Regions from separate parts of the Marinobacter sp. UBA2498 genome, predicted to be linked through region 3. Evidence: predicted binding sites of a transcription regulator. Region 3 holds the regulator's gene; each other region holds the start of a gene.

Evidence for each region. Region 3 encodes LexA, which represses DNA repair genes until DNA is damaged. Its sites were predicted from a motif close to CTGTNTNNNNANACAG; they were not measured.
Region 1: a site for LexA is predicted at 11,955-11,970, ahead of recN (DNA repair protein RecN). Genes of this name have one in related genera too.
Region 2: a site for LexA is predicted at 4,430-4,445, ahead of imuA (translesion DNA synthesis-associated protein ImuA). Genes of this name have one in related genera too.

Annotation. Positions count from the first base shown of each region.
Region 1 is NZ_DDOI01000046.1:20,184-33,351, reverse strand. Features, by position in the region: gene ftsH (ATP-dependent zinc metalloprotease FtsH) at 1-1,231, opposite strand, end outside; gene yhbY (ribosome assembly RNA-binding protein YhbY) at 1,618-1,929, shown strand; gene greA (transcription elongation factor GreA) at 2,006-2,485, opposite strand; gene carB (carbamoyl-phosphate synthase large subunit) at 2,490-5,708, opposite strand; gene carA (glutamine-hydrolyzing carbamoyl-phosphate synthase small subunit) at 5,789-6,919, opposite strand; gene dapB (4-hydroxy-tetrahydrodipicolinate reductase) at 7,114-7,914, opposite strand; gene dnaJ (molecular chaperone DnaJ) at 7,941-9,077, opposite strand; gene dnaK (molecular chaperone DnaK) at 9,156-11,081, opposite strand; gene grpE (nucleotide exchange factor GrpE) at 11,174-11,773, opposite strand; gene recN (DNA repair protein RecN) at 12,029-13,168, shown strand, end outside.
Region 2 is NZ_DDOI01000083.1:43,545-49,013, reverse strand. Features, by position in the region: partial or broken gene B2W52_RS11630 (error-prone DNA polymerase) at 1-2,293, opposite strand, end outside; gene B2W52_RS11625 (Y-family DNA polymerase) at 2,293-3,711, opposite strand; gene imuA (translesion DNA synthesis-associated protein ImuA) at 3,721-4,410, opposite strand; gene B2W52_RS11615 (4a-hydroxytetrahydrobiopterin dehydratase) at 4,539-4,886, shown strand; gene B2W52_RS11610 (CcdB family protein) at 5,159-5,469, opposite strand, start outside.
Region 3 is NZ_DDOI01000126.1:2,706-15,873, forward strand. Features, by position in the region: gene B2W52_RS17630 (DUF6586 family protein) at 1-409, shown strand, start outside; gene B2W52_RS17635 (hypothetical protein) at 461-721, shown strand; gene B2W52_RS17640 (cell division inhibitor SulA) at 726-1,217, opposite strand; gene lexA (transcriptional repressor LexA) at 1,260-1,871, opposite strand; gene B2W52_RS17650 (amidoligase family protein) at 2,087-3,088, shown strand; gene B2W52_RS17655 (gamma-glutamyl-gamma-aminobutyrate hydrolase family protein) at 3,081-3,815, shown strand; gene B2W52_RS17660 (SIMPL domain-containing protein) at 3,847-4,551, shown strand; gene B2W52_RS17665 (translocation/assembly module TamB domain-containing protein) at 4,554-8,210, opposite strand; gene B2W52_RS17670 (autotransporter assembly complex protein TamA) at 8,312-9,961, opposite strand; gene B2W52_RS17675 (hypothetical protein) at 10,253-11,260, shown strand; gene B2W52_RS17680 (hypothetical protein) at 11,306-11,650, shown strand; gene B2W52_RS17685 (SAM-dependent methyltransferase) at 11,925-13,163, shown strand.

The DNA.
Region 1 (13,168 bases), on a different contig from region 3:
CTTTCTCGCTCATCACCATGGACTTGCGCTCGGCGCCCATCATGATCTTGTCTTTGGCAAGCTCGAACTCTTCCATGGACACGAGACGCTGGTTGCGACGGGCCGCGAAGAGCGCCGCCTCGTTGACCAGGTTTGCGAGGTCCGCACCGGAGAATCCGGGCGTGCCACGAGCGATCAGAACCGGCTCTACGCCATCCGCCAGGGGCACTTTTTTCATGTGCACCTTGAGGATCTGCTCACGACCAATGATGTCTGGCAGGCCAACAACAACCTGACGGTCGAAACGGCCCGGGCGCAACAGTGCCGGGTCGAGAACGTCGGGACGGTTAGTAGCGGCAATTACGATAACGCCTTCATTACCCTCAAAACCGTCCATCTCAACGAGCAGCTGGTTGAGCGTCTGTTCACGCTCGTCATGACCGCCACCCATGCCGGCGCCACGGTGGCGACCAACAGCATCGATCTCGTCGATGAAGATAATGCAGGGGCTTTGCTTCTTGGCCTGTTCGAACATGTCACGAACCCGGGAAGCACCCACGCCCACGAACATTTCGACAAAGTCAGAACCGGAGATGGAGAAGAAGGGCACCTTGGCTTCGCCGGCAATAGCCTTGGCGAGCAGGGTTTTACCCGTACCCGGCTGACCAACCATCAGGACACCTTTGGGGATGCTGCCGCCAAGACGCTGGAACTTGCTGGGATCTCGCAGGAAATCCACCAGTTCCTTAACATCTTCCTTGGCTTCATCAACACCGGCCACGTCCGCGAAGGTGGTCTTGATCTGGTCTTCGCTCATCAGACGCGCTTTACTCTTGCCGAACGACATGGGGCCTTTGCCGCCACCGCCGCCCTGCATCTGGCGCATGAAGAACACAAACAGTGCGATGATGATCAGTATCGGAAACGCGGCTACCAGAAGCTGTGTCCACAGGCTCTGGCGCTCAGGCTCCTTACCGATAACCTCAACGTTGTTCGCGAGCAGATCGTCCATCAGCTTGTTGTCAGACACTTGAGGACGGATTGTCTGGAACTGGGAGCCGTCACCACGGGTACCCTGAACCTGCAACCCATCGATTGTGACCTGACGGACCTGGCCTTCCTGGACCATCTCCACAAACTGGGAATAGTTGACTTGTTGGCCGGTGGTGGTGGGAGAAAAGTTCTGAAACACCATCAGCAGCACGGCGGCTATAATTAGCCAGAGAACCAGATTTTTTGCCATATCGTTCAAGGATCATCACCTGTGAATTGTAGGGTTAACCTTTCTCAAAGCACCCTTTTCTGACACCTTACACCAATTGTACGCCCGTCCACCAGAAACGGCCCATCCGTATCGGCCACACGCAGCACACAGTTTTTTAATGAAAAGTCGCCTTAACCTTCATATTGGGCGCCATATCTGAAATTACAACAGCAACCCTCAATACGCCCCCAATTCCGCGAACCTTTTGACCCTTGCCACCCGGGTTGGTTCCTTCTGCTTGCTGCCCCCACGTCGATACGTGTTAACGGCCATTCTTACAGCGGAACGATCTGTTACAATTCGTCGATTATACGTTCAAGTCAGCCTTTCCGCCGCTGACCTTTTGTTAATTGCACCAATAAAGAGATTACATCATGAGTCTTTCACCGGAACAGCGCCGGGAATACCGGGCGATTGCCCACAACCTCAAGCCCGTCATCATTGTTGGCGACAAAGGCCTTTCCGAGGGACTGCAGGAAGAACTCGAGCGCGCACTGAATGATCATGAGCTGATCAAGATCAAGGTGGCGAGCCAAGACCGGGAAACCCGGCACGAGGCGATCACCGCGCTGTGCGAATCCTCTGGCGCCGAGCTCGTCCAGACCATCGGCAAGATCGCCGTCATACTGCGCCGGGCCAAAAAGCCGAACCCCAAGCTCTCCAACCTGTTGCGCCACAAACACTGATCCGCCCGGAACCCAGAAACAGAAAAGCCGGCTCGGGAAAACCCCAGCCGGCTTTTTTCGTTCAGCACAGACGAGATCAGATGTACTCGACCTGCTCAATCTCGTATTCCACGGTACCGGAAGGCACGCGAATGGCGACCACATCGCCCTCGCTCTTGCCTACCAGCGCCCGCGCAATCGGTGAGGAAATCGACAGCTTGCCTGCCTTGATATCCGCCTCATCCTCACCAACGATCTTGTAGATCACCTGTTCGTCCGTATCCATGTTAAGCAGGTGTACCGTGGTGCCGAAGATCACCTTGCCGGTATTCTCGATGGTGGTCACATCGATTACCTGAGCGGCTGAAAGCTTGCCCTCGATTTCCTGGATACGGCCTTCAATAAAGCTCTGCTGCTCGCGGGCAGCATGATATTCAGCGTTCTCTTTCAGGTCGCCGTGCTCCCGGGCATCGGCAATCGCCGCAATAACCCGGGGACGATCCTCGGACTTCAGCTTCTGAAGCTCCTCGCGGAGGCGGGTCTCGCCCGCCTTTGTCATCGGTACTCTGTCAGCCATAGTCTCACTTTCCTGCGTGAAGATCCTGGAGGCGGCGTACAGTGCGCTCCGGGCCGAACTTGATGGCCCGGCAGAAGGCTTCGCCGCCCGCCAGTGTTGTTGTGTAGGTTACCTTGGTCTGCAACGCCGACTGGCGGATCTGGGCCGAGTCGGAAATGGCCTTGCGACCTTCAGTGGTATTGATGATCAGCTGAACCTGTCCGTTCTTGATGGCGTCCACAATATGCGGACGGCCTTCACGGACCTTGTTCACCCGATCAACCTCGATTCCGGCCTCTTTCAGGGCCTTGGCGGTGCCGGTGGTAGCCACAAGCTTGAAGCCGGCTTCGACCAGATCCCGGGCCACTTTTGCGGCGCCGGGCTTGTCAACATCCCGCACAGACATGAACGCAGTGCCCTTGGCCGGCAGACGCTCACCAACAGCCAGCGCGGCTTTGGCGAAGGCTTCGTCGAAGCTGTCACCCAGGCCCATGACCTCACCGGTCGATTTCATTTCCGGCCCAAGGATCGGATCCACCGCCGGGAACTTGTTGAACGGGAACACCGACTCTTTCACCGCATAATAGCTGGGGATGATTTCCTGGGTGAACTCCAGCTCTTTGAGGGTCTTGCCAGCCATCACCCGGGCCGCCACCTTGGCCAGGGACACACCGATGGCCTTGGACACGAACGGCACGGTACGCGAGGCCCGCGGGTTTACCTCGATCACGTAGATCTCGCCGTCCTGCCAGGCCAGCTGCACGTTCATCAGACCGACCACATCCAGCTCGATGGCCATCTTCTTGACGGCATCGCGCATTTCGTCCTGAACCTGCTGGGACAGGGTGTAAGGCGGCAGTGAACAGGCGGAGTCACCGGAGTGAACACCGGCCTGCTCAATGTGCTGCATGATGCCTCCAATCACTACGTCTTTACCGTCGGAGATGGCGTCGATGTCCACCTCGATGGCGGCGTTCAGGAAGTGGTCTAGCAACACCGGGCTGTCGTTCGAGACCAGCACTGCATTGCGCATGTAGCGAACCAGTTCTTCCTCGTCATAAACGATTTCCATGGCACGGCCACCCAGAACGTAGGAGGGACGTACCACCAGCGGGTAACCGATTTCCCGGGCCGCCAGGATGCCTTCCTCGTGACTACGCACGGTGGCGTTTTCCGGCTGCTTCAGGCCCAGGCGGGTGATCATCTGCTGGAACCGTTCCCGGTCCTCGGCACGGTCAATGGCGTCCGGGCTGGTGCCGATGATCGGCACACCGGCCGCTTCCAGGCCACGGGCCAGTTTCAGCGGGGTCTGGCCGCCGTACTGCACAATCACGCCCTTGGGCTTCTCGACGTGAATGATTTCCAGCACGTCTTCCAGGGTGATCGGCTCGAAGTACAACCGGTCGGAGGTGTCGTAGTCGGTGGACACGGTCTCCGGGTTGCAGTTGATCATGATGGTTTCGTAGCCGTCTTCACGCATGGCCAGGGCCGCATGCACACAGCAGTAATCGAACTCGATGCCCTGGCCGATCCGGTTAGGGCCACCACCGATCACCACGATCTTCTCGCGGTCGCTGGCGTCCGACTCGCACTCTTCCTCATAGGTGGAGTACATGTACGCGGTGTCGGAGGCAAACTCGGCGGCGCAGGTATCCACGCGCTTGTACACCGGGCGGATATCCAGATCGTGGCGCAGCTTGCGCAGGCTTACCTCGGAGATGCCCAGCAGTTTCGCCAGGCGGGCATCGGAGAAGCCCTTGCGCTTGAGACGGAACAGGGTGGCCTGGTCAATGTCGGCCTTGCCGGCACTCTTCAGCGCCTGCTCTTCCCTGATCAGGTCCTCGATCTGCACCAGGTACCAGGGATCCACGTGGGTATGCTCGTGCAGGTCCTCCACCGTCATGCCAGCCCGGAAAGCGTCGCCGATGTACCAGATGCGGTCGGCACCGGGCACGTTCAGTTCGCGGGTCAGGGTTTCCTGGGAATTCTCGGAATCCAGGTCTTCGAGTTTCTCGTCAAAGCCTTCGGAACCCACTTCCAGGCCGCGCAGGGCTTTCTGCAGGGATTCCTGGAAGGTGCGGCCAATGGCCATGACCTCACCCACGGATTTCATCTGGGTGGTCAGGCGGGCGTCGGCCTGGGGGAATTTCTCGAAGGTGAACCGGGGGATCTTGGTGACCACGTAGTCGATGGACGGCTCGAACGAGGCCGGGGTGACGCCGCCGGTAATTTCGTTGCGCAGCTCATCCAGGGTGTAGCCTACCGCCAGCTTGGCCGCGACCTTGGCGATCGGGAAGCCGGTGGCCTTGGAGGCCAGTGCCGAGGAGCGGGACACCCGGGGGTTCATCTCGATGACGACCATGCGGCCGGTGTCCGGATTCATGCCGAACTGCACGTTGGAGCCGCCGGTTTCCACACCGATTTCACGCAGGACTGCCAACGAGGCGTTCCGCATGATCTGGTATTCCTTGTCGGTGAGGGTCTGGGCCGGGGCCACGGTGATGGAGTCACCGGTGTGCACACCCATGGCGTCGAAGTTCTCGATGGCACAGACGATGATGCAGTTGTCGTTTTTGTCCCGGACAACTTCCATCTCGTACTCTTTCCAGCCGATCAGGGATTCGTCGATCAGCAGTTCGTTGGTCGGGGACAGGTCCAGACCACGAGTACAGATTTCCTCGAACTCGTCGCGGTTGTAGGCGATACCGCCGCCGGAGCCGCCCATGGTGAAAGACGGGCGGATGATGCACGGGAAGCCGATGTCGTCAGCCACTTTCCAGGCTTCTTCCATGGAGTGGGCGATGGTGGCCCGCGGACACTCGAGGCCGATCTTCTTCATGGCCTTGTCGAAGCGGTCCCGGTCTTCGGCTTTATCAATGGTGTCGGCGTTGGCGCCGATCATTTCCACGCCGTGCTTTTCCAGAATGCCGTGGCGCTCGAGGTCCAGGGCGCAGTTCAGCGCGGTCTGGCCGCCCATGGTGGGCAACAGCGCATCCGGCTGCTCTTTCTCGATGATCTTCTCGACGGTCTTCCAGGTGATCGGCTCGATGTAGGTGGCATCGGCCATGACCGGGTCGGTCATGATGGTTGCCGGGTTGGAGTTAACCAGAATAACCCGGTAACCCTCTTCGCGCAGCGCCTTGCAGGCCTGGGCTCCGGAGTAATCAAACTCGCACGCCTGCCCGATCACGATGGGGCCGGCGCCCAGGATCAGGATGCTTTGGATGTCGGTACGTTTTGGCATGTCTTGGTAAACCTGTCAGCAACTTTTGAATTCTGGCAGCGCAACACGCGGCGCCCGTGAGCTTTCCGTAGCGATCGGTCTCAGGCCGATCGCGCCTCCATCAGGCGGATAAACTCGTCAAACAGCGGGGCCACATCATGGGGGCCGGGGCTGGCTTCCGGGTGGCCCTGGAAGCTGTAGGCCGGCTTGTCGGTCCGGCGAATGCCCTGCAGGGTGCCGTCAAACAGGGACTTGTGAGTCGCCTCGACATTGGCCGGCAGAGTTGCCTCATCCACGGCAAACCCGTGGTTCTGGCTGGTGATCATCACGGTGCCGGTGGCGATATCCTGAACCGGATGGTTGGCTCCGTGGTGGCCATGCCCCATCTTCATGGTCTTGGCACCGCTGGCCAGGGCCAGCAACTGGTGCCCCAGACAGATACCAAACACCGGAATCTCGGTTTCCAGCACTTCCTTGATGGCGGTGATGGCGTAATCACAGGGCTCGGGGTCCCCGGGACCATTGGACAGGAACACACCGTCCGGGTTCATCGCCAGAACCTCGGAGGCCGGAGTCTGCGCCGGCACCACGGTGATGTCGCAGCCCCGGGAGGCGAGCATGCGCAGGATGTTCAGCTTGACGCCGTAATCCCAGGCAACCACCTTGAACCGTGATTCCTCACGCTCACCGTAACCCTCGCCCAGGGTCCACTCCGTCTCTTTCCAGGACCAGATCTTGTCGGAGGTAACCTCTTTTGCCAGATCCATACCCTTGAGGCCCGGGAAGGCTTTTGCCAGTTCCAGAGCCCGCTCGGCAGTGGCGTTTTCACCGGCAACGATGGCACCGTTCTGGGAGCCCTTGTCCCGGAGGATGCGGGTCAGACGGCGGGTATCGATGTCGGCGATCCCAACAATGTTGTTGCTTCGCAGGTAATCGTCCAGAGTTCCCTTGCTACGCCAGCTGCTGGCCAGCAGAGGCAGATCGCGGATAATCAGGCCGGCGGCCTGGATGCGGTCTGACTCAATGTCTTCTTCGTTCACACCGGTGTTACCGATATGCGGGTAGGTCAGGGTCACGATCTGGCGGGAGTAGGACGGGTCGGTCAGGATTTCCTGGTAGCCGGTCATGGCGGTGTTGAACACCACTTCGCCGCTGGTTTCTCCGTCAGCGCCGATGGCTGTGCCGTAGAACAGGCTTCCGTCTGCGAGTGCAAGGATTGCTGGTGTGCTCAAGGCTTGTATCCTCATCGAGTGGCGTATCGGTTCGTCACGAACAGGAACGCAAGCGCAAATTCAGGTTGCAAAAAAGCGAGACGGAGTCTTAACTCGGTCCCGCTTTTTCAGAATCTTTGTGCAAAGGTACGCTTGGTGCAGTCAAACCGCCTTATTGTAAAAAATATGGCGCTTTGTGTCCACGAGAAATGGCCTCACTTGAGGTCCAGCACGTCCTGCATATCATAAAGCCCGGCCGGCTTATCCTTCAGCCATAAAGCGGCCCGCATGGCACCCTTGGCAAAGGTCATCCGGCTGCTTGCCTTGTGGGTCACCTCGATACGCTCACCCTCGGTGGCGAACAAGACGGTGTGATCACCCACCACATCCCCCGCCCGAATCGTTTCGAAACCGATTTCCTTGCGGGTTCGCTCGCCGGTGAAGCCCTCACGACCATAGACGGCACACTCTTTCAGGTCACGACCGAGGGCATCGGCGACGACTTCACCCATGCGCAGGGCCGTTCCCGAGGGCGCGTCTTTCTTGTGGCGGTGATGGGCTTCGATAATCTCCACGTCGTAGTCGTCACCCAGGGTTGCGGCGGCGGTGCGCAGCAGGTTGAGGACGACGTTAACACCCACGCTCATGTTGGGCGCAAACACTACGGGCGTGGACTCGGCGGCCAGAGCCAGTTGCTGCTTTTCGGCGTCGGACATGCCGGTAGTGCCGATCACGAGCATCTTGCCGTTGGCCTTGCAGAACTCGGCGTTTTCCAGAGTCAGGTCCGGGAAGGTGAAGTCGATAAGCACATCGAAATCATCCTTCACATCGGCCAGGCTGCCGGCCATTTTGACGCCGGTTTTGCCGATCCCGGTCATTTCGCCGGCATCGGCGCCGATCAGGCTACTGCCGGGCTCGACCACGGCGGCACCCAGCTCGAGACCCTCGGCGCCGTCAACGGCTTCAATCAGGACTTTTCCCATGCGCCCGGCGGCGCCGATGATTGCTACCCTCATGCTCGCGTTCCTTCTTGTCGCGCCGATCAGAATTTCATTTCGTCGAAGAAGCTTTTCACGCCTTCAAACCAGGAGGTCTTCTTCGGGCCGTGCTCTGTGCCGTTACTGGCGTCCAGAGTTTTCTGGAACTCTTCCAGCAGCTCTTTCTGGCGCTTGGTCAGATTCACCGGCGTTTCCACGATCACACGGCACAGCAAGTCACCAGCAGGACCACCACGAACCGGGCTGACACCCTTGTTACGAAGGCGGAACAGCTTGCCGGTCTGGGTCTCCGGTGGAATCTTCAGTTTCACCCGGCCATCCAGTGTCGGCACCTCGAGCTCTCCACCCAGAGAGGCATCAACGATGCTGATGGGAACTTCGCAATAGAGGTTGCGGCCATCGCGGGTAAAGATGGAATGTTCCCGCACGGCTATCTGCACATACAGATCTCCGGGAGGACCACCATCGACGCCCATCTCGCCTTCACCGGAAAGGCGAATGCGGTCGCCGGTGTCAACGCCGGGCGGCACCTTGACCGACAGTGTTTTCTCTTCCTGAACCCTGCCCTGACCGTGACAGGCCTTACAGGGGTTCTTGATGATCTGGCCGGAGCCCCGACAGGTCGGACAGGCCTGCTGTACGGTAAAGAAGCCCTGCTGCATGCGCACCTGACCCATGCCCGCGCAGGTCGGGCAGGTCACCGGCTGCTCGCCGGCCTTGGCGCCGGAGCCGTCACAGACCTCGCAGGGGTCCCAGCTGGGCACGCGGATCTTTTCCTCGCAGCCGTGCACCGCCTGCTCCAGGCTCAGCTCCAGGGTGTAGCGCAGGTCCGCGCCGCGGGCCGGACCGCGACGGCCCCCACCGCCGCCGAAGATATCGCCGAAGATATCTCCGAAAATATCGCCGAAGCCGCCACCGCCGAAGCCACCGGCCCCGGCGCCGCCACCGGCCTGGCCGTTGACGCCGGCGTGGCCGAACTGGTCGTAGGCAGCCCGCTTGGACGGCTCTGCCAGTACTTCGTAGGCTTCGCTGGCCTCCTTGAACTTGTTCTCGGCTTCGGTGTCGTCCGGGTTACGGTCGGGGTGGTACTTCATGGCGAGCTTTCGGTAGGCTCGCTTGATTTCCTTCTCGTCCGCGTCCCGGGAAATCCCGAGAATCTCGTAATAATCGCGCTTGGCCATGCTTTTAAAACCCTGTTTTTAAACGCGGAAAACGCGGGGATCTCCCCGCGTTTTCCAACTACCTGATGTACGTCAGATTTATCGCTTGTCGTCGTCTTTGACTTCTTCGAACTCAGCGTCGACAGCATCGTCAGACTTCTGGCCCTGGGCTTCTTCCTGCCCACCGGCTTGCTGGGTCTGATCCGCCTGATCTGCATACATCTTCTGAGCCAGCTCGGAAGAGACCTCGGTCAGCTTCTGAGTCTTGGCTTCGATGTCTTCCTTGTCGGAACCTTCCAGAGCGGTTTCGAGCTCCTTGATGGACGCTTCGATGGACTCTTTCTCGCTGTCGCTGACCTTGTCACCGGCTTCGTTCAATGTCTTGCGAACGGCGTGAACCATCGCGTCGCCCTGGTTGCGAACCTGGACAAGCTCTTCGAACTTGCGATCTTCCTCGGCGTTGGCCTCGGCGTCCTGCACCATCTTCTCGATTTCGTCATCGTTCAGACCGGAAGAGGCCTTGATCACGATTGACTGCTCTTTACCGGTCGCCTTGTCTTTGGCGGACACGTTCAGGATACCGTTGGCGTCGATATCGAAGGTAACTTCAATCTGCGGCACACCACGCGCTGCCGGCGGAATATCAGCCAGATCGAAACGGCCCAGCGACTTGTTCTGGGAAGCCTGCTTACGCTCACCCTGAACCACGTGAATGGTTACCGCGGTCTGGTTGTCGTCCGCTGTGGAGAACGTCTGCGACTTCTTGGTCGGAATCGTGGTGTTCTTGTCGATCAGCGGAGTTGCCACACCGCCCATGGTTTCAATACCCAGGGTCAGCGGGGTTACGTCCAGCAGCAGAACGTCCTTCACATCACCGGAGAGAACGGCCGCCTGGATGGCAGCACCCATCGCCACAGCTTCGTCCGGGTTAACGTCCTTGCGAGCTTCTTTGCCGAAGAACTCTTTCACTTTTTCCTGCACCAGCGGCATGCGGGTCTGACCGCCGACCAGGATAACCTCGTCGACTTCGCCTGCCTTCATGCCTGCGTCCTGCAGCGCCACTTTACACGGCTCGAGGCTGCGCTGAACCAGGTCTTCTACCAGAGATTCCAGCTTGGCACGGGTCAGCTTCACGTTCATGTGCTTGGGACCAGACGCGTCTGCGGTGATGTACGGCAGGTTAACGTCGGTCTGCTGGCTGCTGGAAAGCTCGATCTTGGCTTTCTCGCCCGCTTCCTTCAGACGCTGCATCGCCAGGGAATCGCCGCGCAGGTCGATACCGCTGTCTTTCTTGAACTGGTCTGCGAGGTACTCGATGATCTTCAGGTCGAAGTCTTCACCACCGAGGAAGGTGTCACCGTTGGTGGCCAGAACCTCGAACTGGTGCTCACCGTCAACATCGGCAATTTCGATGATGGACAGGTCAAAGGTACCACCGCCCAGGTCATATACCGCCACGGTACGATCGCCGCTCTTCTTGTCCAGGCCATAAGCCAGGGCTGCTGCGGTCGGCTCGTTGATAATCCGCTTCACTTCCAGACCGGCGATCTTGCCTGCATCTTTGGTAGCCTGACGCTGGCTGTCGTTGAAGTAGGCCGGAACAGTGATGACGGCTTCGGTCACTTTTTCGCCCAGGTAGTCTTCTGCAGTCTTCTTCATCTTCTTGAGAACTTCTGCAGACACCTGCGGCGGCGCCATTTTCTCGCCCTTCACTTCAACCCAGGCATCACCGTTGTCTGCCTTGGCAATCTTGTAGGGCACCATCTTGATGTCTTTCTGGACCACATCGTCTTCAAAACGACGACCGATCAGACGCTTGATGGCGTACAGGGTGTTGTTCGGGTTGGTAACCGCCTGGCGCTTGGCTGACTGGCCAACCAGGGTCTCACCATCGTCGGTGTAGGCGATGATGGACGGGGTGGTGCGATCACCCTCGGCGTTCTCGATTACCTTCACCTTGTCGCCATCCATGATGGCTACACAAGAGTTGGTCGTTCCCAGGTCGATACCGATAATCTTGCTCATTGAGTCACTCCAATTCTTCTGAATGCTTTCCAGGAGGCCATTTGCCTCCGCTTTCGCTATTTACTGGCTATATTGGCGCTTTAATCGGCTTTTCAAGCCTGCTCATCAATTTTTGGTGCATCTTCCGCTTTCGCGACCACCACCATGGCCGGCCGCACAACACGACCATTCAGCAGATACCCTTTCTGCACCACGGCTACCACGCTGTTCGGCTCGGCATCCGGCGCAGGCACCATGGACATGGCCTCGTGATGCTGGGGATCGAAGGGTGCGCCCACCGGGTTGATCTGCTCAACGTTGAATTTCTTCAGGCTGGACATGAAAAGACTCAGGGTCATTTCCACGCCTTCGCGAATTGAGGCAACCAGTTCGCCGGACTCATCGTGACCCTCGGTGCTCTCGACCGCCTTCTCAAGGCTGTCAGCTACCGGCAACAGCTCCTTGACGAACTTTTCCAGGGCAAACTTGTGCGCCTTCTCAACGTCGATCTCGGCCCGACGGCGCACGTTCTGCATTTCCGCCTGGGAGCGCAGCATCTGCTCCTGGAATTCCTGAACCTGAGCCTGGAGCGCTTCCACTTCGGAGGTTTCGTTGTCGCCGGCTTCGCCTTCAGCGGCCTGGGCCTCCTCTTTCGCAGCCTCGAGGGCTTCGTTCAGTTCCTCATGCTCGTTGCGGTTCTCGTCAGTGCTCATGGCTACTCCTGCTTCATCTAAAGCGGCCCGCTGTCAGTGGCCGGTTGAACATGGGCTCCGGCCGCCTCGAGCCGGAAAATGTCGTTGCGAACGGATATGGGGCCCGCTCTCCAGGTTTCAACCACCAAAGCCTGCAATCCTGAAGAAAATACCTGCCTCAGGTTTGCAAACCACAAAAACCCTGTATATATTCACAGTCACTGTATACATCCACAGTGTTTTGCCGGTTTCAGGAACAACGCGGAGGTTATCTGCATGCTGACTCAACTTACGGTTTCCAATTACGCCATCGCTGAACGGGTGGAACTCCAGTTCAGCAAGGGCATGACCGCATTGACCGGCGAGACCGGCGCCGGAAAATCCATCGTTCTGGACGCCCTCGGCCTGGCCATGGGTGGCAGAGCCGATGCCGGCGCCGTCCGGCATGGCGCCAAACGCGCCGACATCACAGCGACCTTCGACGTATCCGGCATTCCCGAGGCAACCGAATGGTTGGCAGAACACGAGCTGGATGACGACAACGATTGCATCCTGCGCCGGGTCATCAGCAAGGATGGCCGCTCCCGCGCCTACATCAATGGCCAACCCTGCCCCCTGAACCACCTCAAGGAACTGGGCGGTGTGCTAATGGATATTCACAGCCAGCATCAGCACCAGTCTCTTTTGCGCAAGGAAACCCACCGCAAGCTGGTGGACGAGTTCGCCGGCGTTGAGACCCTGGCCGCTGAAACACGGGAAGCCTGGAAATCCTGGAACCAGATCCGCCAGCGGCTGACCGAACGCCAGCAGAATGCCGATGAAGCAGAGGCCAAACTCCAGCTTTTGCGGTATCAGGTGGAAGAACTGGATCGTCTGGCCCTGGAAGCGGGCGAGCAGGAAAACCTGGAACAGGAACAGGCGCAGCTCAGCCAGGCGGATACGGTTCTGCACAACAGCCATCAGGCCGCCCTGCTTTGCACCGAAGATGAAACCAGCGCAGTGGATCTGGTGCGCCAGGCGTTACAGCAGCTGGAGCAGCTTCCGGTGGATGTTCCCGCACTGGCAGACACGATCCAGATGCTGAACGAAGCCCAGATCCAGATCAGTGAGGCCGGCGACAACCTTCGCCATTTCGTCGAGGACTACGAGGCCGATCCGGCTCGACTGGCGGAAGTGGAAGAACGGCTGAGCGCCATCTACCAGATGGCCCGCAAACACCGGATCACACCGGAAGAATTACCGGAACTGCATCAGCGCCTGAGTGCGGAGCTGGCCGAGCTGGACGGTGGCGAAGGCAGCCTGGAGCAGCTGGCCGCAGAGCTGGACAGCCAGCGCGGACGCTTCGATGAGCTGGCCGCGGAGCTGTCAGAGGCCCGCGCCAGGGCCGCCGCCGAACTGGATCAGCGGGTCGCGGCG
Region 2 (5,469 bases), on a different contig from region 3:
CCATGGGCTGGCTGTTAAGCAGGGCACAGTAAAAGGCCGCCGGATAGTGCCGTTTGATCCAGGCGGAGACGTAGACAAGCAGGGCAAAGCTGGCGGCGTGGGATTCGGGGAAGCCATAGCCGCCAAAGCCGCAGATTTGCTGGTACAGCCGTTCGGCGAAGTCGGCATCGTGACCACGTTCGAGCATACCGGTGACTAGCTTTTCCCGGAACGGGGTCAGGTCGCCGTGGGATTTCCAGGCCGCCATGGCCCGGCGCAACTGGTCGGCTTCGCCGGCGGAGAAGCCGGCCGCCACCATGGCCAGTTTGATCACCTGTTCCTGGAAGATGGGCACACCGAGGGTGCGCTCCAGCACCTTGCGCACGGCATCGTTCGGGTAATCCACCGGCTCCAGGCCGTGCTTTCGGCGCAGGTACGGGTGCACCATGTCACCCTGGATGGGGCCCGGCCGAACGATGGCCACCTCAATCACCAGATCGTAATAGGTTTCCGGTTTCAGGCGGGGCAGCATGTTGATCTGGGCCCGGGATTCCACCTGGAATACGCCGATGCTGTCGCCTGTCTGAAGCATGGCGTAGGTGTCACGGTCTTCCTGGGGAATGTCCTGTATCCGGAAAGGCTGGCCTTTTTCATCGCTGATCAGTTCCAGCGCTTTTCGAATGGCGGAGAGCATGCCAAGGGCCAGCACATCCACCTTCATCAGCCCCAGGCTCTCAAGGTCGTCCTTGTCCCACTGGATTACGGTGCGGTCGGCCATGGCAGCGTTCTCCACTGGCACCAGTTCGGCCAGTGGCCCGGCGCTGATCACGAAACCGCCCACGTGCTGGGACAGATGTCGGGGGAAGCTCAGCAGGGTATTCACTAGGGTGAAGAACTGGTCCGCCACCTGTGGGTTGCGGGTGATTTTCTTGTCGAGAATCTGCTGGCGCCAGTTGGTGGCCTTGTCCCGCCAGTCGATGCCTTCCAGCAGCTGTTCCACCAGGGCCGGATCAAACCCCAGGGCCTTGCCGACATCCCGAATGGCGCTTTTGGGCCGGTAACGGATCACCGTGGCAGCCAGGGCGGCGCGCTCACGGGTATAACGCCGGTAGATATACTGGATAACCTCTTCACGACGTTCGTGCTCGAAATCCACATCGATATCGGGCGGTTCGTTTCGGTCTTTGGAAATAAACCGCTCGAACAGCAGTTCCACCCGGGCCGGGTTCACCTCGGTGATGCCCAGGCAATAACAAACCGCAGAGTTTGCTGCCGACCCCCGCCCCTGGCAGAGAATCCCCCGGCTGCGGGCAAAGTCGACAATATCGTGGATGGTGAGGAAGTAATGCTCGTAGTTCATCTCCGAGATCAGGCCCAGCTCCTTGCGGATCAGGCTCTGAACCTGCAGTGGTGTGCCATCCGGGTAACGCCGGCGCTCGCCTTCGCGGGTCAGCCGTTTCAGGTAGCCGGCCGGAGTCTCGTCCTCCGGCACCAGGTCTGGCGGGTATTCATAGCGCAGGCTGCCGGGCTCGAAGGTGCACTGGTTGGCAATGGTCAGGGTTTCATGCAGCCAGGCTTCCGGAAACAGCCGTTGCAGAACGGGCAGGGGGCGCAGGTATCGCTCGCCATTCTGGAACAGGCAGTGGCCGGCATTCTCCAGATTGGTGTGATTGCGCAGGGCTGTCAGTACATCCTGCAGCGGCTGGCGCTCCCGGCTGTGCATGTGCACCTCGCCCACGGCAGCCACGGGAATGCGCAGCTGATCGGCCAGCCAGTGTATCCGTGCCAGCCGCTGCTCCTCGCCGGATTCCAGGGTGCGGGCCGCGGCAATCCAGATCCGGGGGTCAAACAGTCGGGCCAGCCACTCGCCGCAGGCCAGCGCCTGATCGGAATCCGCTTCGGTAGGCGATGGGGGCAGCCACAGACACAGGCAGTCATCCAGGGTGTGGGTTTCAATGTCCCGGTAATACAGCTGGTAATGGCCTTTCTCAGCCCGCCGGCGGCCGGTAGTGATCAACTGGCAAAGCTGGCCATAGCCTTTGCGCGTGCGGGCCAGAAGGATAAAGCGAGGAGAAGCGGCGCCGGTGGGGGCATCCGACAACTCAAACCAGCTGCCGGTAATGAGTTTTACAGGACTTTCTGCCAGCGCCGCCCAGGCCCGGGGAATGCCGGCAACGGAGCAGGCATCGGTGATGGCCAGGGCGGTGTAGCCCAGCTCATGCGCTCGCTCAGCCAGTTCGTGGGGATGAGAGGCCCCGGTGAGGAAGGTGAAATTGCTGAAGCAAAACAGCTCTGCATACTGCTGCCCGGACATCAGCCAAACCACCCATGCACAAACCAGCCTTCCCGGGCATCCCGGAAGACCCAGGCCAACTGGCCGCTGCTCAACTGGGCAATGTAATAATCCCGGTGCACGCGCTGGCCATCCCACCAGCCACCGCTGATGCGCTCAGGCCCGGAAAACCAGGTAACGGGCGCCTCGGTCAGCGGTTGCGGGCCTTTCAATAACCAGAGCGGCCGCCTGGGCAGTTCTGCTGCCGGTACTGGCGGCGTTCCGGTTTTACGCAGAACTTCCGAGGCCGACCAGGCCCGTTCGGGACGATGATCCGCCTGGGGCGAGAGCTGCCTGAGAGCCTGATCGCCCAGGCGCGCCTGCAGCCGGCTGATCAGGGTATGCCAGGCTTCATTCAGATCCTGGGTTTCACCCAGCAGATCCTGCCCGGAGGGTGCTTCCCGTGACAGGAAACGCTTCACCAGCAAAACCATGGAGATAACCGGGGCGCTCAGGGAATGTTGCTCCAACCGCAGACGAACCAGGTTCAAGAAATGATCGGCCCGGTGCTCCGGCCCGGATGTGCGAATCTGCAGCCGGGTTGGTTCCGCATGCCGGTGCTTCAGAACCAGCCGCAGGCTGTCGGTATCCTGCTGGCGCCAGCACAGATCCTCTTCCAGTTCGACAAGCATGCGCTGGAGCGGAAACAGCAGCCCCTGGGTGTGTTCTATTTCCTGCACAAAATCCGCCTGTTGCCGGAACGAGTGGGGCGGCTGCCAGGGCGTGCGGGGATCTGGCCGGGTGCCCTGGATTTTCTGGATGTAAGCCAGTAACTCCGGAGACAGACGCCGTGCCAGTTCGCCGGGCGGTAAATCAAACACCTCCCCCAACGTGTTCAGCCCCAGGCGCTGCAAACGGGTACAGGCTTTCTCGTTGAATTCAGCTGCCAACAGGGGCATCTGGCTCAGGCTTCGAAGAATGTGGCCTTTGTCTGCCGTGCATTCCCCCTTGCCGGCGCGGGCAATCAGCCGGGCCGACAGAGGGGTATAGCCAATACCGATCCAGGCATTCAGCTGGCGCTCATTCAGCCCCTGTTCCACGGTTTGCCAAACGGCGGGCAGCCCGCCATACAGTTTTTGAAGGCTGCCAATTTCGGCCAGCAGACCATCGGGCGGCACCAACACAATATGGGCCGCATAGCGGTACAGCCAGCGGGCCTGATCTTCCAGAATCCTGGCTTCCTGGGTTTCATCGGCCCGCACCATGCCCAGATCCGGAGCCAGGCTGATGGCGGTTTTCAGGCGCATGCCGCTACGAATACCCTGGCTCCTGGCGTCCGGGCAGGCCTGGATCACCTTCTGGCCAGAGCCTTCAACCACCACCAGGGCGCCCTCATCTTCACGGGTGCGCCGAATATGGTCCAGCACCAGGTGCGGGAAATGCAGATACAGCCAGAGCATGGAGCGTTATTACCCGGTTGAACCCGACCAGGGGCCCCGGACAACCCGGGTGGTTTCACGGAAGGAGAGATCGGCCCGCTGGGCCATGGCCAGTGAACAGCGCTGCCCGGGCCAGCTACCCCGGCGCTTGAGCACATTCACCTTGAGATCCTGCTGCTCCCCCGGTTCCAGCTCCAGCCGCAGGGCAGCCGGAGAATTCTGCCCGGCGTAACGTCGTTCCCGGAACAGCACACACACATTGCTCCCGGCTTCGGCGGCCAGTTGCAGGCGACGGACTTCCCGTGAGGCCAGCTTGCCCGGCCAGGCCATTACCAGGCCTGTTACTGGTGAGCGCAGGCAGTTCTCCAGTGTCCACAAAAAGTCGCCCTCATCATCGGTATGGATCAGCACCACCTGGTCCAGGTTGACGCCTTCCCGGGCCAGGGCAGGGGCATAGGGCGTATGCGGCGGGTTCAGCCAGAACACGCTTTTGCCCTCTTCGCACACCCGTTGCATCAGCGGCAGAAGCAAATGCAGCTCACCAATACCCGGTGCATCCAGCAGGCATTCGCTCAAGGCACCCCGGGGCCAGCCCAGGCCTCCGAGCTGGTTATCCAGCACCTGGTAACCGGTTGATTGCGCAGGCTGTGTGGTCTGGGTGTGGCGGTGCCCCTGCCAGACACGGGCATCCTGCATCAGCGTGTTCAGAAGCTCGCTCATGATGAAAACTCTCAAAATACTGTTTAAATATACAGTATTCGGAAAGCCGCCGGATTTCAAGAGAAGGGTTGATAAAGCGAAGGGCACGACCCACGCTTGTAATACAGCCATCAACCATGGAGGTTGAAATGAGTGACCTGAAAGCACACAGCTGTGAAGCTTGCAGCCCGAACGCAAGCAAGGCGACCGAGGAAGAAAAGCAGCAGCTGCATAAAGAGGTCCCAGACTGGGAAATTCTGGAAATTGACGGGGAAGAACAGCTTCATAAGGTCTACAAACTTAAAAACTTTCTGAAGGCCCTGGAGTTCACCAACAAGATTGGCGAACTTGCCGAAGAAGAAGACCATCACCCGGTGGTTGTTCTGGAATATGGCAAAGTTGCAGTGAGCTGGTGGAGCCACGAAATCGGCGGCCTGCACAAGAACGACTTCATCCTGGCAGCGAGAACCGACGCTGCTTTCAACGACATGCAATAATCCCAATCACGGCGGAACCCGGTTTCCGCCGTGCTCCTTCCGGACCGGAGACCACCAGACGAATGGTTGAAAACCGCACCGATAACCCCCTGACCCTGAAGCTCGGCAGGGAAGAGCTCATCATCCGGCTTATCAGCCACATCCACGTTAAGCGAATTCCAGCCAGTAACTGGGAGAGTTAGAAGCCTTCGTCAACTGTGCTTTGCACTCCAAAAACAGTTTTAGGAGTTTGATAAACGGGTGATATACGAACGCGTTCGTGTAATTAGCTGCTAAATGCCAGTGATAGCCATGTCTAGGGCTCCAACAATCTGATCTCTGAAATGTGATAGAGAACCAATCGGATTGTTGAGATGCTTTTCAGAAACAGAGGAAATTTGCGGGGTCAACAGGAGAAGCTCCTGGTCTGCAAAGCTGATTTCTGGGGTGAGTCCTTGCATGGCTTCGCCACCGAATGCGGAGCGTTTCCCCAAAGGAATGACGATACGAGTTGCCAGTTCGCTCAGCAGGCTGCTTTGAATATCGACAAGGTAAGGGTAGTGAGCTTTGCTAGTTTTACTTGGGTTGAGGTATACATCGAACT
Region 3 (13,168 bases):
CAACGAGGCGGAACAGGCGCTGCGCCGGGAGGCCGCTATTCAGGGGGCGATCGAGCTGCTTCTGCGGTCTCGAAAACTGTTGCTGGTCATGGTTGCGAGGCTATACCAGAGAAAATCAGAGGAGCCTTCAACCCTTGATGAGCTGGTCGCTCTTATCGGGCCAGAACCGAGTGAAGTTGGCCGCCTGAAGGAGCTGGAACAGCGATCCGGGAGTTGGTGGAACCATCTGGAGCAACTCGAGCGCGCCCAAAGCAGACCCCCGGCGACCAAAAAAACCGTGAGCGAAGAAAACATCATTGCGGTATCGGCCGATTCCGGCCCGGATCGATCGTCGGCTGCTTTGATGAAAACGCTGACCGCCGTCAAACATTTTGCCGACGATCTGGAAGAGCAGCACAGCGAGTGGTAAGCCACTCCCAGCTCCGGTTATTCAAATCGTATTAACTTGAAGGTTTATTGAATGTCACCATCGTTTTTTGAAATCGTGCAATTGACCAATGGCGATTACGCCCTGCGCCGCATTGATGATGACAGTGCGCCACTGGTAAAAATCTCTTTTTCGGAAGAAGCCCGGGAAATGATGGAAGATCGGGATATGTCGGTTGCCAAAGCAATGATTGCAGCTGGCATTGAGGCTGTAGGCAATGTTGCCCACGATATCGACTGGGAAGATGACGAACTGGACGCCTCAGACGCCCAGCCCTCCTACACTCTGCATTGATCGGTTAACGCTGCCTGAGAACGACGCCGTGGCTATTGCCCTCGGCCGAGGCTCTTTGCAGGGATTCGAAGGCAGTTCGCCCCAGTTTACGGGTCCACATGACCACCGCGTGACAGGTGCCGGCACTGAGGGCTCGCTCTGCCAGGTCCTGGGCAGGATAGTCCGGTGTTGAACGCAGCACCAGCAATTCGCCGGCGACAATCCCGTGCATTTTTTGCCACTTGCTGACCAGCGCCTGGGGCGGGTCGATCCAGGCCAGCCAGCGCTTCTCCTGATTCAGCTGGGTTAGCATTGGCAACAGCAGCTGGAAATTTTCTACCTGGCCTTCCGGCAGAATGATCTCAGTCACATTGCCACAGACTTTGGGTTCGGTGGTTTCCGGAGCGCGTCGGGCGCGAATGACGGAACGTCGCTCGCGGGCGGCGGTTGCCGACACTGAACAGGACAGAGCATTGGGGTTGTAGGCCAGATTCTGATTAAAGCTCATTTGTTCCATAATTCACCCGTTATTCAAACTATCTGAGGCTATCCGAACCGCTCAGTGCAGGTCAGAGCGGCGGATAACACCAACACCCAGACCCTCGATGAACAGCTCCTGTTCGGTCAGGTCCACTTCGATCGGTGCGAATTCTTCGTTTTCGGCAATCAGGTAGACTTTCGAGCCTTCCTTGCGGAAACGCTTTACCGTGACCTCATCGCCAACCCGGGCAACAACCACCTGGCCGTTGTGAACATCCTGGGTACTGTGAACTGCCAGCAGGTCGCCATCGAGAATACCGATGTCTTTCATGCTCATGCCCCGGACCCGCAGAAGATAATCTGCAGACGGCGAAAAGAATTCTGGCTGCAGTGTGCAGTGATCCTCGATGTGCTCCTGAGCAAGGATCGGACTACCGGCAGCGACCTGACCAATGACCGGGAGGCCCAGGTCCTCTTCCGCCTCAGGCAGACGGATGCCGCGGCTCGCTCCCGGCACCATCTCGATGGCACCTTTCCTTGCCAATGCCCGGAGATGTTCTTCCGCGGCGTTGGCCGAACGGAAGCCCAGTTCTGCCGCGATTTCAGCACGGGTTGGCGGATAGCCGGTCTCGTCGACGTATCGGCGAATAATATCCAGTACCTGGGACTGCCTTGCTGTCAGCTTCATCAAGCTACTCCGCTATATCGGGATCGGGCCGCTGCAAACATCGGCCTCTCGTAAGAGTGGCTCCGGTGGCCCTGTTTTTTTATACAGTAAACTGACTATATACAGTGTTTTATCCAGTGTAAAGTCGGCTCCCTGATTTTCTTGCATCCGCTTAATAATGAGGATCAACAGCGGTGTGATATGGTTAGGGCACTATTCCTCACGAACCAGGGAGCACCATGACTCAAGTCAGTGCCTGCAGGATGCCTGACATCCTAGAGACGAACGAAGGGAAGGAACGCCGGGTTGGCGTCGAGATCGAACTGTCTGGTCTGGGCTACGATGAGCTGGTTACATTGGCGGCGAAGATGCTGGAGGGCACTCCTGAGCTCAAGTCACGCTATGTGACAAACTTGCAGACATCTCTTGGCGACTTCACGGTTGAGCTTGATTCCGATCCGATCAAGGATCTTGATCTGGCGGATGAGCGCCTCCCCGAGTCCATTCGTGAACTCGGTGGACAGGCGATGGATGTGATCGACGCCGCGGCCGAACGCGTGGTACCCCTCGAGATCATAAGCCCACCTCTGAAGTTTTCCAGCGTCGAGGTGATTGAAACGCTCGTCGACAAACTCCGAAACGCCGGGGCACTGGGCAGCCGGGACGCCATCTATTTTGCGTTTGGCCTGCAGCTTAATCCTGAGTTGCCCGACCTCAGCCCGGAGACCCTGGTTCGTTATTTCCAAGCGTTCGCGGCCCTGTATGAATGGCTCAAGTACCGGCATCAACTGGACGTCAGCCGCAAATTCACCACCTACATCGAACCCTGGCACGGCCGCTACACAGAGCTCCTGATGGAGGATAACTATCATCCAAACCTCGGGGAGCTCATGGAGGATTACCTGGAGTTCAATCCTACCCGCAATCGCGCGCTTGACCTGCTTCCACTGTTTGCCCACCTGGACAAGGAACGGCTGGAACGCCATGTTCAGGATCCCCGGATAAAAAGCAGGCCAACCCTGCATTACCGGTTGCCGGATTGCGACATCGACAATCCCGGCTGGCATTTCTCAACCGTTTGGAACGACTGGGTCGTTCTGGAGCAACTGGCCAACAATCCCGACGACCTGGCCGATATACGGCAACTGTTCCGGGAGCGGCGTAAACTGAATCTTCACAACCTGACCCACAGCTGGCGGGAAACCACTGACGACTGGCTGGCCAAAAACGGGTATGTCTGAAGAGTCCAAAGAACAGGAACTTGAGGTTCCGGGCCTGACGATCGGCATCAGTGGTCCCGCTCGAAAAAGCCTTGCCCATCGGCTGATCAGTCTGGGCCTGCGCCTCCACGGTGCCCGGACCCACTATATTCGTCCGGGTTCACGGGTTGCCGTACCCATGCTTGATGGCCTGGTGCTGTCAGGCGGCACCCACGTCCATCCTGAACGTTATGGGCAGGAGCCACAGGTTACCGCCAATTATGACCGCAAGCGGGATAAAACCGATCAGTCACTGCTTGAGCAGGCTGAAGCCATTGGCATTCCCGTGCTCGGGATTTGCCGCGGCGCCCAGTTCATCAACGTTTTCCACGGTGGGTCCCTGTGCCAGAACGTGACACCGCTGAGGGTCAATACCCGGCATCGCCCGCTGCTCTTGCCCTTGCAAACCGTGCGACTGGTAACGCACAGCCGGCTTGAGCAAGCCATGCGCTCCCCGGTGATCGGCGCCAACCGGATTCACAGCCAGGCCATCAAGCGCCTGGGCCGCAACCTGCGCGTGACCGCCGTGGACAATGATCTGTTCGTACAGGCTATTGAAAGCACCGGACGCCAATGGCTAACGGGCATCCAATGGCACCCGGAATACTTGCTCTACCATGGCGGACACCGGCGCATCTTTGGCCAGTTCGTGGATGCTGCCCGCCGATACAAACTGGCGCGCCTGGAACCGGATTCCGACGACGCCTGATCCATCAACGGTTTCCAAAGGAGGCACTACCATGAACGGACGGAACCGAAAGATCCGTTTTAACCTGAAGTCCGGTTTTATTCTCCCTCTCGCGCTCACAGTACCTGCCCTGACAATGGCAGGTGAGGTTACGCTCACCGGCGAGGGCAGTGTCCGATACGAGCCCGACAGCGCCCGACTCCAGTTCACAGCCAGTGCCGAGCACGAGCTTCCCCAGAAGGCCACCGAACGGGTAGCGGCTCTGATGGCGCAGTGGCGCGAGGGTATTACCGAGTACCAGGATCAGCTCAATGATTACTCAGACGCGTCGGTAAACCTTTACACCCGAACTCTGCCCGCACCTGAAAGGGAGGAGCAGCCCCGCAAACAGGCCGTCGCCTCCCAGACCGTCAGCTTCAGCATCAGTGATCTTACCCTGCTCAATCCCCTGCTCCAGCAGGCCCAGGCTGTGGGCCTGGATTACCACCTCGGCCCTCACCAGTTCTTCCACTCGGATGAGACCGGTATGGAACAGGAAGCACTGGCCAGAGCCATCGCAGACGCCCAGGCCCGCTGCCGATTCGTGGCCAGTCAGCTCGACCAGACCTGTGGTGATGTGGTCACCATCAACATCAATGGCGGGCACCGCCCGGTACCAATGATGATGGCGGAGGCAAAATCCATGTCGGATACGGTCTCGAGCGTGGGTGAGCGGGAAATCCGGGCCTCAGTGAGCGCCACCTTCGAGCTGGACTGAACTCAGAAATCCCGGGTGTAGAAGATATCCAGGGAGGCCGCCAGCCCGCTGGCAGCCTCCAGATAGAAGTAGCGGCCCAGATCGTAGCGCAGAGCAACCGTGGTGATCGGCTCGAAGATGCCGACACCGTAGCGGACACTCAGCTCATCCGTCAGATACCCGCTCGCCACCACCGACGTCTGATCGCCGGAACCCTCCGCTTCCAGGGTGAGCTGGCGAATACCTAACTCTTCGCCAATTTGCCCAGTCACCTTGTTGGCCTGGGTCAGTCCCAGGGACAGCGCCGCCCGGCTCATCTGGCCCTCATCACCCCGGCTCTGGGGCGCCCGGCCAAGAATGACATAGGAAAGCGCCTCCGTCTGAGGCATGTCGGGGTTGGAGAATGCTTCCGTCTGGGGCGACTGCACCGGGCCGGTCAGGCGAATACCGGCCACAACGGTATCCACGGTGCGGACGGCCTCGATGTCCAGATAGGGTTGGGTAAGGTTGCCCACGAACAACAGTCTTGCCCGCCTGAGCTTGAGCTCCTGACCATAGGCTTCATACTGGCCATTGACCAGTTGGAGCGTGCCACGGGTATCCATGTCATTGCCAATGCGAAGAGATCCCTCCAGATCACCGGTCACGCCGAAGGCGGCAAAAGTCACCTGATCTTCTCCAACAACCACGGTCACATCCATATTCAGCGATCGGACAACGGGCTCTTCCCGTTCCACGCCGACAATGACCTCATCCTCCGAGACCGACACGGCCTGGTCCGGCAAACCCTGTATCTCGATATCGCCTCTTGGCACTCCGACCTGTCCGGATACCTCCAGGGCCCCCTCACTGAAAACGATGGTCAGATCCGGCTCCACCTCAAGCTGCGCATAAGGCTCCAGGTTGAATGGCACACGGCTGCCGGAAATCGTGATTTCCCCCCGGGGAGACTGTTGCCAGTCGATTTCCCCATCCACAATGGTCTGGCTTCGCGCATTGCTCCGGATCCTGCCACTGATCTCGGCCGAGTAACCGCCAAACTGAACGCTGGCGATCACCTCCTCGATCGGTACCGGCAAGCGGGGATCGGAAACCCGTCCATTCACCAGGTGCAGTTCGCCGGTCACCGCCGGCTTCATCAGCGGGCCGGAGAGCTGGCCCTGGCCGTTCACCCGACCGGCAACTTCGTCCAGCCCGGAAAGCAGTCCTGCAAGGGCAATATCCAGACCTTCGAGACTGAAGGAACCCTCAACGTTGCGGTCGTCCGAGTTCGGATCCAGGTTCATGTCCAGCGTGAAATCGCCAAGCTCCGGTCCGGAAAGACGGACTGCAAGGTCAGCCTGTTTCGGCTTCAGGGCGACCTCGGTTGTCAGGGTATTGTAGGCGAGCGACTCCCACTCGCCGTCCACCAGCAACTGGAATTGTCCTTCACCGGCGTCCAGGAAAAGGCGTCCGTCCGGACCGTCGCCGGTGGTGGTGAAATCAACCTCTCCGTTGATCCAACCGTCCCAACGTAATGTCTCTGGCAGCAAGGGAGCGAGGGCCCCGGTTGGGAAGCGGTCGATACGATAGGCAATGCGGGGAACCGGAAGCAGTGTCTGGTCCTCGGCACAAACCGTACTCTCCTCCCAGCGCCAGCAATGATTGCCAAATGTGAGCTCACCATCGGCTTTGTATGCCAGGGTCGCCGGGGCCTGCAGCCGCCATTGTTGGGACTGTTCCGGAAGGTCAATCACGCCCCGAGACAGCTCTCCCTGCCAGGTTCTCCAGTCAGCGCCGGCCCCTCCTGCGAAATCCAGCTCAAGGTCAGCCTCGGCATGACGTGCTCCGATGCTCACGGTGTGCTTTCCCTGGGTGCCATTGGCTTCCAGAGTGAGCGTTTCAAGCTCTTGCCCGAACCCGTTGAGATTTTCCGCCTGCAAACGGCTGACAAGACGCATGCCGTCCTGCAGATCGGCCTCAAGACTGAGGGTTTCAATGGCGAGCTCATCCTGCCAGCCCAGGTTTTTGCCACTTGCACTCAGCTCGCCCTTCGGGCGCTCTGGTGTTCCCTCCGCCGTCAGAGTGGCTTGCAGATTCCCCGTCAGGCCAGGCAGGACAATTTCCGGCGCGGGCAGGTTCAGAGCCAGATCACCACGCAGAACGTCGCTCCAGGTACCGCTACCCTCAATACGGTTGTCACCCACCAACAACTGCAGGTCGGATAGTTCCCAACTGCCTGATGAGGTATCTAGCCGTCCCTGCAGAGACGCGGGATTGGAACGCCAGTCGCCCTCAAGATCCCATCCGGCATTCATGGCAGGTACCGGTCCATCCCCGAGTTGTCCCTCGGTCGTCACATCACCGCTGAGACTGGCTTCCAGTACAGGTACCCAATAACCGGGATTGAAGTCTTTCAGGCGCAAGGCCGCCTGCCAGGAAAGCGGCCCGGAAAAGTTCACCGAGCCGTTGCCGGTAAGAGACCCGGCGCCTGTGCTGACGGCCAGGTTGGTCAGTGTGGTCTGCTCGGCATCGCCATCCACCGTGGTGGTCAGTTCAGCGCTGCCCTGAGGACCCTCGACACCGGCTTGAAGCTCTGCATGGTAGTTCCCCTCACGCCAGGACACGGTGCCATCCAGGGAACGAAGGGTTACCACTGGCGGCTCAAAGCCCGGGATCAGCGTATACCAGGGAAATCCGCGCAAACGGATGTCGGCACTGGCTTCGAGGCCCTCGCTCCAGGAGACATTGCCATTGGCCACCACAGTGTCTTGCCCTGCACCATTCTCCCGGTCCGCGGCCAACTCGATCCGGATGCTCTCGGCCGCGCGAGTCGTCGCCAGGCCCTCCAGCGTCAGCCGTACCGGGCCTGTCGTGCCCGGAAGCGTAGCTTGCCCCCGGGTGCGAAAACCCTGCTGAAGGCTACCCCTGGCGTCCACAGACCAATCATTGAACACAAGGGTCTCCGGCAGCGCCTGCGCTGCGCGGAACTGATCCGAGGTTAGCCTCAACTGTGCCGGCAGGGCCGGATCGAGCGGCTCGACTTCCCCCGAGAGTTCAGCATCCAGGTAGCCACGGCTGGATGCAGCGACCATCAGGTCCCGAACGCTGCCGGAGAGCCGGGCGTCGAGAAGCCACTCGTCTCCATAAGGCGGCGGGATGTCCGCTTTGACTTCCAGATTGACAGGCCAGTCCCGGCGGGTTTCTATCCGGCCAGCGGCGGACACCGTGTACTCACCCAGCTGATACCAGGCGCGCTTTATGTTCCAGGCGGCGCCCGACCCTCCGGCGTCCAGCTCAAACCGGTCCCAGACTTTGTTGCCGTTGAAGGTAAAAGGCCCGAGCCGGACGCCACTGATATTCAGCGCCAGCGGCAGGTCCACGCCCGGCAGTGTAATGGGGCTCCCGCCTTCGGCTTTGTCCGTCGGAGGCAATTGCGAGACTTCGAGCGTCTCTGCTTCCAGATTCTCTATACAGAGCTGTTTTCGGAACAGACAGGAAGGGGACCAGTCCACGAGTGGCGACTCAACGACCACTTCGACCCCGTAACCACGCCATTTCAGGTGGTCGGCTTGCCACCGACCAAACAGAGATCCCCGGTCATTTTCCACCTGAAGCCCTGGCACCTGTTCTATAACCCAGGCGGTTCCCGTCTCAGAGCGCAGGGCCAGCAAAACAGCGGCCACCACAAGGACAGGCACGAGAATCAATACCGCCAGCCCTACCAACAGCCAAAACCGGAGGCGGCGCGGGCGTGCCGATGGCTTGTGCGGCCTGTCTTCCGAAGTTTCCGGTGTCCTCGTCACAGCTCAGGCCCCATGGAAAAGTGAATGCGCCAATCCCCGCCAAATTCACGATCCAACCCTTTGGCGATGTCCAGCCTCAACGGCCCGACCGGGCTGATCCAGCGTATGCCGACACCAGCGCCGGTGGCCAGCGGGTCGCTCGGATTGTTGATCGCGTTGCCGTGGTCGACGAACATGGCGGCACGCCATTTGTCCGCAAACTGATACTGATACTCGGCACTGCCAACCATCAGGAAGCGTCCGCCCACCGGCACGCCGTTATCATTCTCTGGCGACAGGGTTTCATAGCCATACCCTCGCACACTCTGGTCACCGCCAGCGAAGAAACGCAGGGATGGAGGCACATCTTCAAACCGGTTGGTTGCCACAGCCCCCGCCTGCAGACGACCCAGAAACCGGTGCTTGTCCGCCAGCGTAAACAGCCCCTTGACCAGTGCGTTTACATGAAGGATATCCACATCGGACAGCGCCGCCCGATGCGAACCGGTAACATCGAACTGCAGGCGATAGCCCCGGGATGGGTCCAGTGGCGAGTCCGTGTGTATTTTCGAGTATCCCGCACCGGGCAGCAGGAGTGTGCTTGTGCCTTTCTCGTCATTGCCGATGTTAAAGCGCTCACCTTCCCAACGCAGCGACAATATCTGTAGCCAGCCGTTATCCAACTGATGCTGCCACTGCTGCCCCAGGCTCAGAAGTTCCGATTCCACATTCTCGATGTCCTCGCGCTGGTAACCGGCGCTCAGGCGGATCAGGTCGGTCATGGGCGGATCCAGGGGCAGCTCGTACCAGGTACTCAGGTTCTGCCTGGGTACCGAGAGTTCTGTCTCGGCGCCCCGCTTGTGCCCCATGGGATTGATCCAGTGTTCCCGCCAGTTTCCACGGAACCTGGGTCCGACATCGGTCGAAAACCCCACGCCCGCCGCCACAGAGCGGGCCTCGCGCCGGGTGAGATCAACGCGGACCGGAATCACGCCGTCCTCGGCACTACCCGGTGAGGCATCGATATCAACACTGCTGAAATAGCCGCTGTTCAGGAGATCCCGGTTGAGCCTTGCTACTTCATCAGCATGGAAGGGTATACCTGGCTCGAAAGAAACGAACTGCTCCAGTAGACCGATCTCGAACCAGTGTCCCTCGGCAAAGGTTACCTCTCCGAGCCGGTACCTTTCGCCGCTATCATAGATAAGCGTAACCGCAGCGCTTCGGGTTGCCGGATCCACTTCCAGGGTACGGGTAACAAATGTGCCGTCGAAATAGCCACGCCGTCGGGCACGGGTCTGGATGGTGTCTCGCAGGCTGGCATATTGACCGTGGTTGAGAATGTCGCCTTCCGCCGGGTGCTCTGGCAGATCGGCGTTAAACCGTTCATCTGACGCAGCTGCCCCCCTGATCTCCACGGTCCGGGACGTAACTCGCACCGGCTCCCCCGGTGTAATGGACAGAACGAGCGTTGCCGTTGTGTCGGAACCACCCTCTTCAATCCGCCAATCAATCAACGGGCTGTAATACCCGAGCGCCCGCAATGCCTCCTCGGCCTGACCAACGGCCGTGGGGGCATAACGCCTGAGATTACTGGCACTGCGGCCTTCAACCTCCCCGATAAACGCCTGGGCATTTGATTTCAGATCCGGGTAGTCTCCCTCCATGTTCACGACGACCTGTTGCGCGCAAACCCACGACGGCAGCCAGCAGAGCAACAAGATCAAAAGCCGGACCCGGCCCGAATTCACGACTTGATAGATTGATAGCATCCGGCTATTTCAGTGTTGGTGGTAACAAGAAGGATTTCCGTTCAAGCGTGGGAGTTTAATGGCAGACGGTCAAGTTAATCCATGGTTGGCCTTTCGGACTGCCCTGAGCGGCTCAAGGGCGAGTCGTTTGTGGCGTTGAAATAAGCTAACCTGTCAGATACTTAGCAACAGACCGGACCCTGGCGAATGCTGAAGATAAATCGAGAAAACCTGAAATCCAGCCACCAGCTTGTCTGGTTCATCATTGATTTCCTCATGCTGGGCCTGCTGATTATCAACCTGGCGTTCATTATCTGGGACTCGATCTACAACTTTGTCGCCGTTCAGGATCTGCTGAAGGAACATGCGCCAGCCATCCAGTCCGCCTACCACCCCATCCACGAACGCTTCATCTTTTACGATCTGATCTTCGTCAGCATCTTCCTGACCGAGTTCTTTGTTCGCTGGGGTTACGCCATCAAGGCAAGGGTCTACGACCGCTGGTACTTTTACCCGTTTATTCACTGGTATGACCTGGTGGGCTGTATTCCGGTGGGAAGCCTGCGTTTCCTCCGTATCCTCCGTGTGATCTCCATCATCTATCGACTGCACCAGTACAAGATCATTGACGTTACGAACACCAAGATTTACCGCTTCGTGAATTTCTATTACGAAGCCTTTATGGAAGAGCTCTCTGATCGCATTGTGCTGAAGGTGCTGAGCGGCGTGCAGCAGGAGGTCAAACTGGGCTCTCCGCTGTTCGACAAGATCCAGAAGGACATTCTCTATCCCCGACGGGACATGCTCTCCGACTGGATTTCCAAACGGGTTGCCGAGGCGGCCCAGGAAGGCTACGTACCCAATCGCGGAGCCCTCAGGAGCTACCTGGAAGACAGAGTGGATAATGCCCTCAAACAGAACCTGGAGCTGTCACGACTGAACTATCTTCCGGTGGTGGGCCCCACCATTCAGGAAACCCTGGAAGAAGCGGTCGGCGACATCGTTGCCCACGTGATCCACCAGATCCTCGAAGACCTGGCCTCAGCCTCCAATCATGCCTTCATTGAAGACATCGTGAATGTTTTCCTGCCGACACCCGGTGAAGTGAAAGCCGACGACGCCCAGAACGAGGCCTTGATTAACCTGATTATCGAAATCATCGACGCAGTCAAGGACCAGGTGAACGTAAAACACTGGCGATCAGAGCTGCCCTGACTCGCTGGCGACAGGCCTTAAGACCAACAAAAAAAGAGAACATCCATGGATGTACAAGACACCCCGACTCATTATCAGCCGGCCCATGAGCTCCTGAAACAACTGGAGGCCGGCACCCTGACCAGCGAGGCACTGATTACCGCCTTACTGGAAAGAATCCGGGACCAGAACCCTGCCATCAACGCGATTGTGGCGCTGGATGAACACAGCGCACTGGCCAGCGCCCGCGAAGCGGATAAGCAACGCGCGCTCGCTGGTTTCCTTCCGCGGCCACATCCCCGGCCCGCCAGGCACCCAGTCCCGACCGGATCTGGTCGAGGGCGGCCCCATGGCCCGCAATGCCCGGGTCGGTTTATGGCTGGAGGATCCGCTGTGCCCGGTGGAGCATGAGCTCACCGGGGGTTATCGCACCCTGGGCAGGTCCCTGGCCGACAGGGGCGCCCTGGTGAACCTGGATATCGATCCGGGCCGAAGTAAGCCAAGATCATCCGGAAATACAGGAGTACGTCCGGATGGCCGGAAAAGACTTCCATAGTTCCGGTAACTCCTGCAAGCGTCCCAGTTTCCGATAAGGTTTGACGAACAGCAGTTGCCTAATAAATGATAGTCCACCTACTTTTTAACCCACTGAAACTTGCTGGGAACAGCGTAAGGATGGAAAGGCATGAGCAGGGAATCCTTGCCGGAAGGCGGGCACCTGGGGTCCCGGGAAAAGCCAACGGGAAAGACGAGCGCAATTCACCGTAATCTTTTCCTGCAGGCGCTGAAATCTCTTCAGTTCGGTTCGTTATCGCTTACATGGCCGGATGGAAAGACGACCCGCCATGAAGGAAAACAAGACGGTGTGCATGCGGAAATGGCATTGCTGCAGTGGGATGTCATCGATCACCTGATCACCCACGGTGACGTGGGATTGGGCGAAGACTACATGGCAGGCAAATGGTCCACACCCGACTTGCTTGCCCTGATGCGCCTTGCCGCAGGCAATATCGTTGTTTTTGATCGGGTTTTGCACACCAGCGTATGGCTCAGGTTATGGCACTGGTGCAGGCACCGGTTGTCTTCCAATACACTGAAACGCAGCCGTAAGAACGTCCAGGAGCACTATGATTTAGGCAACGACTTTTATCAGCTCTGGCTGGACCGGAGCATGACATACTCCTGCGCCCTGTTTGACGGCAATACGTCCCTCTCGCTTTACGAGGCCCAGAAAGCGAAATATGAACGCATCCTTCAGCGACTGGCACCGGAACCGGGAAGCCGCATTCTGGAAATAGGCTGTGGCTGGGGTGGTTTCATGGAAATCGCAGCCACACACGGATGCCATGTGACCGGTGCGACCCTGTCCGGCGAACAGGCGGATTATGCCCGCCAGCGACTCGAGTCCGCCGGACTGGCGGAAAATGCCGAGGTTCGTTTACAGGACTACCGGGAGCTGTCCGGCCCCTTTGATTACCTGGTATCAATCGGGATGTTTGAGCACGTTGGCGAATCGTACTGGCCCGCCTACATGAGGGATGTGCACGACTACCTGAGACCTGGCGGCAAGGCAATGATACAGACCATTACCATTGCCGAGGAGCGATTTGAGCGATATCGCTCCGGCAACGACTTTTTGAGGGAACATATTTTCCCCGGTGGTATGCTGCCTTCCAGAAAGCGTTTTGAAGCTGTTGCCGCCGATAGCGGCCTGGTGGTGAACGATGTGTTCGAATTCGGGCAGGATTACGCCATTACGCTGGAAAAATGGCTGGCGAACGTCGACGAACAGATACCGGCGATACGGGCGCTCGGGTACAGCGAGATGTTCGTGCGAAAGTGGCGGTTTTACCTGGCCAGCTGTGCCGGTATGTTTCGCGCCGGAGGTATCAATGTGATGCAGGTGGAGTTAAGCCGGGAGTAGCGACC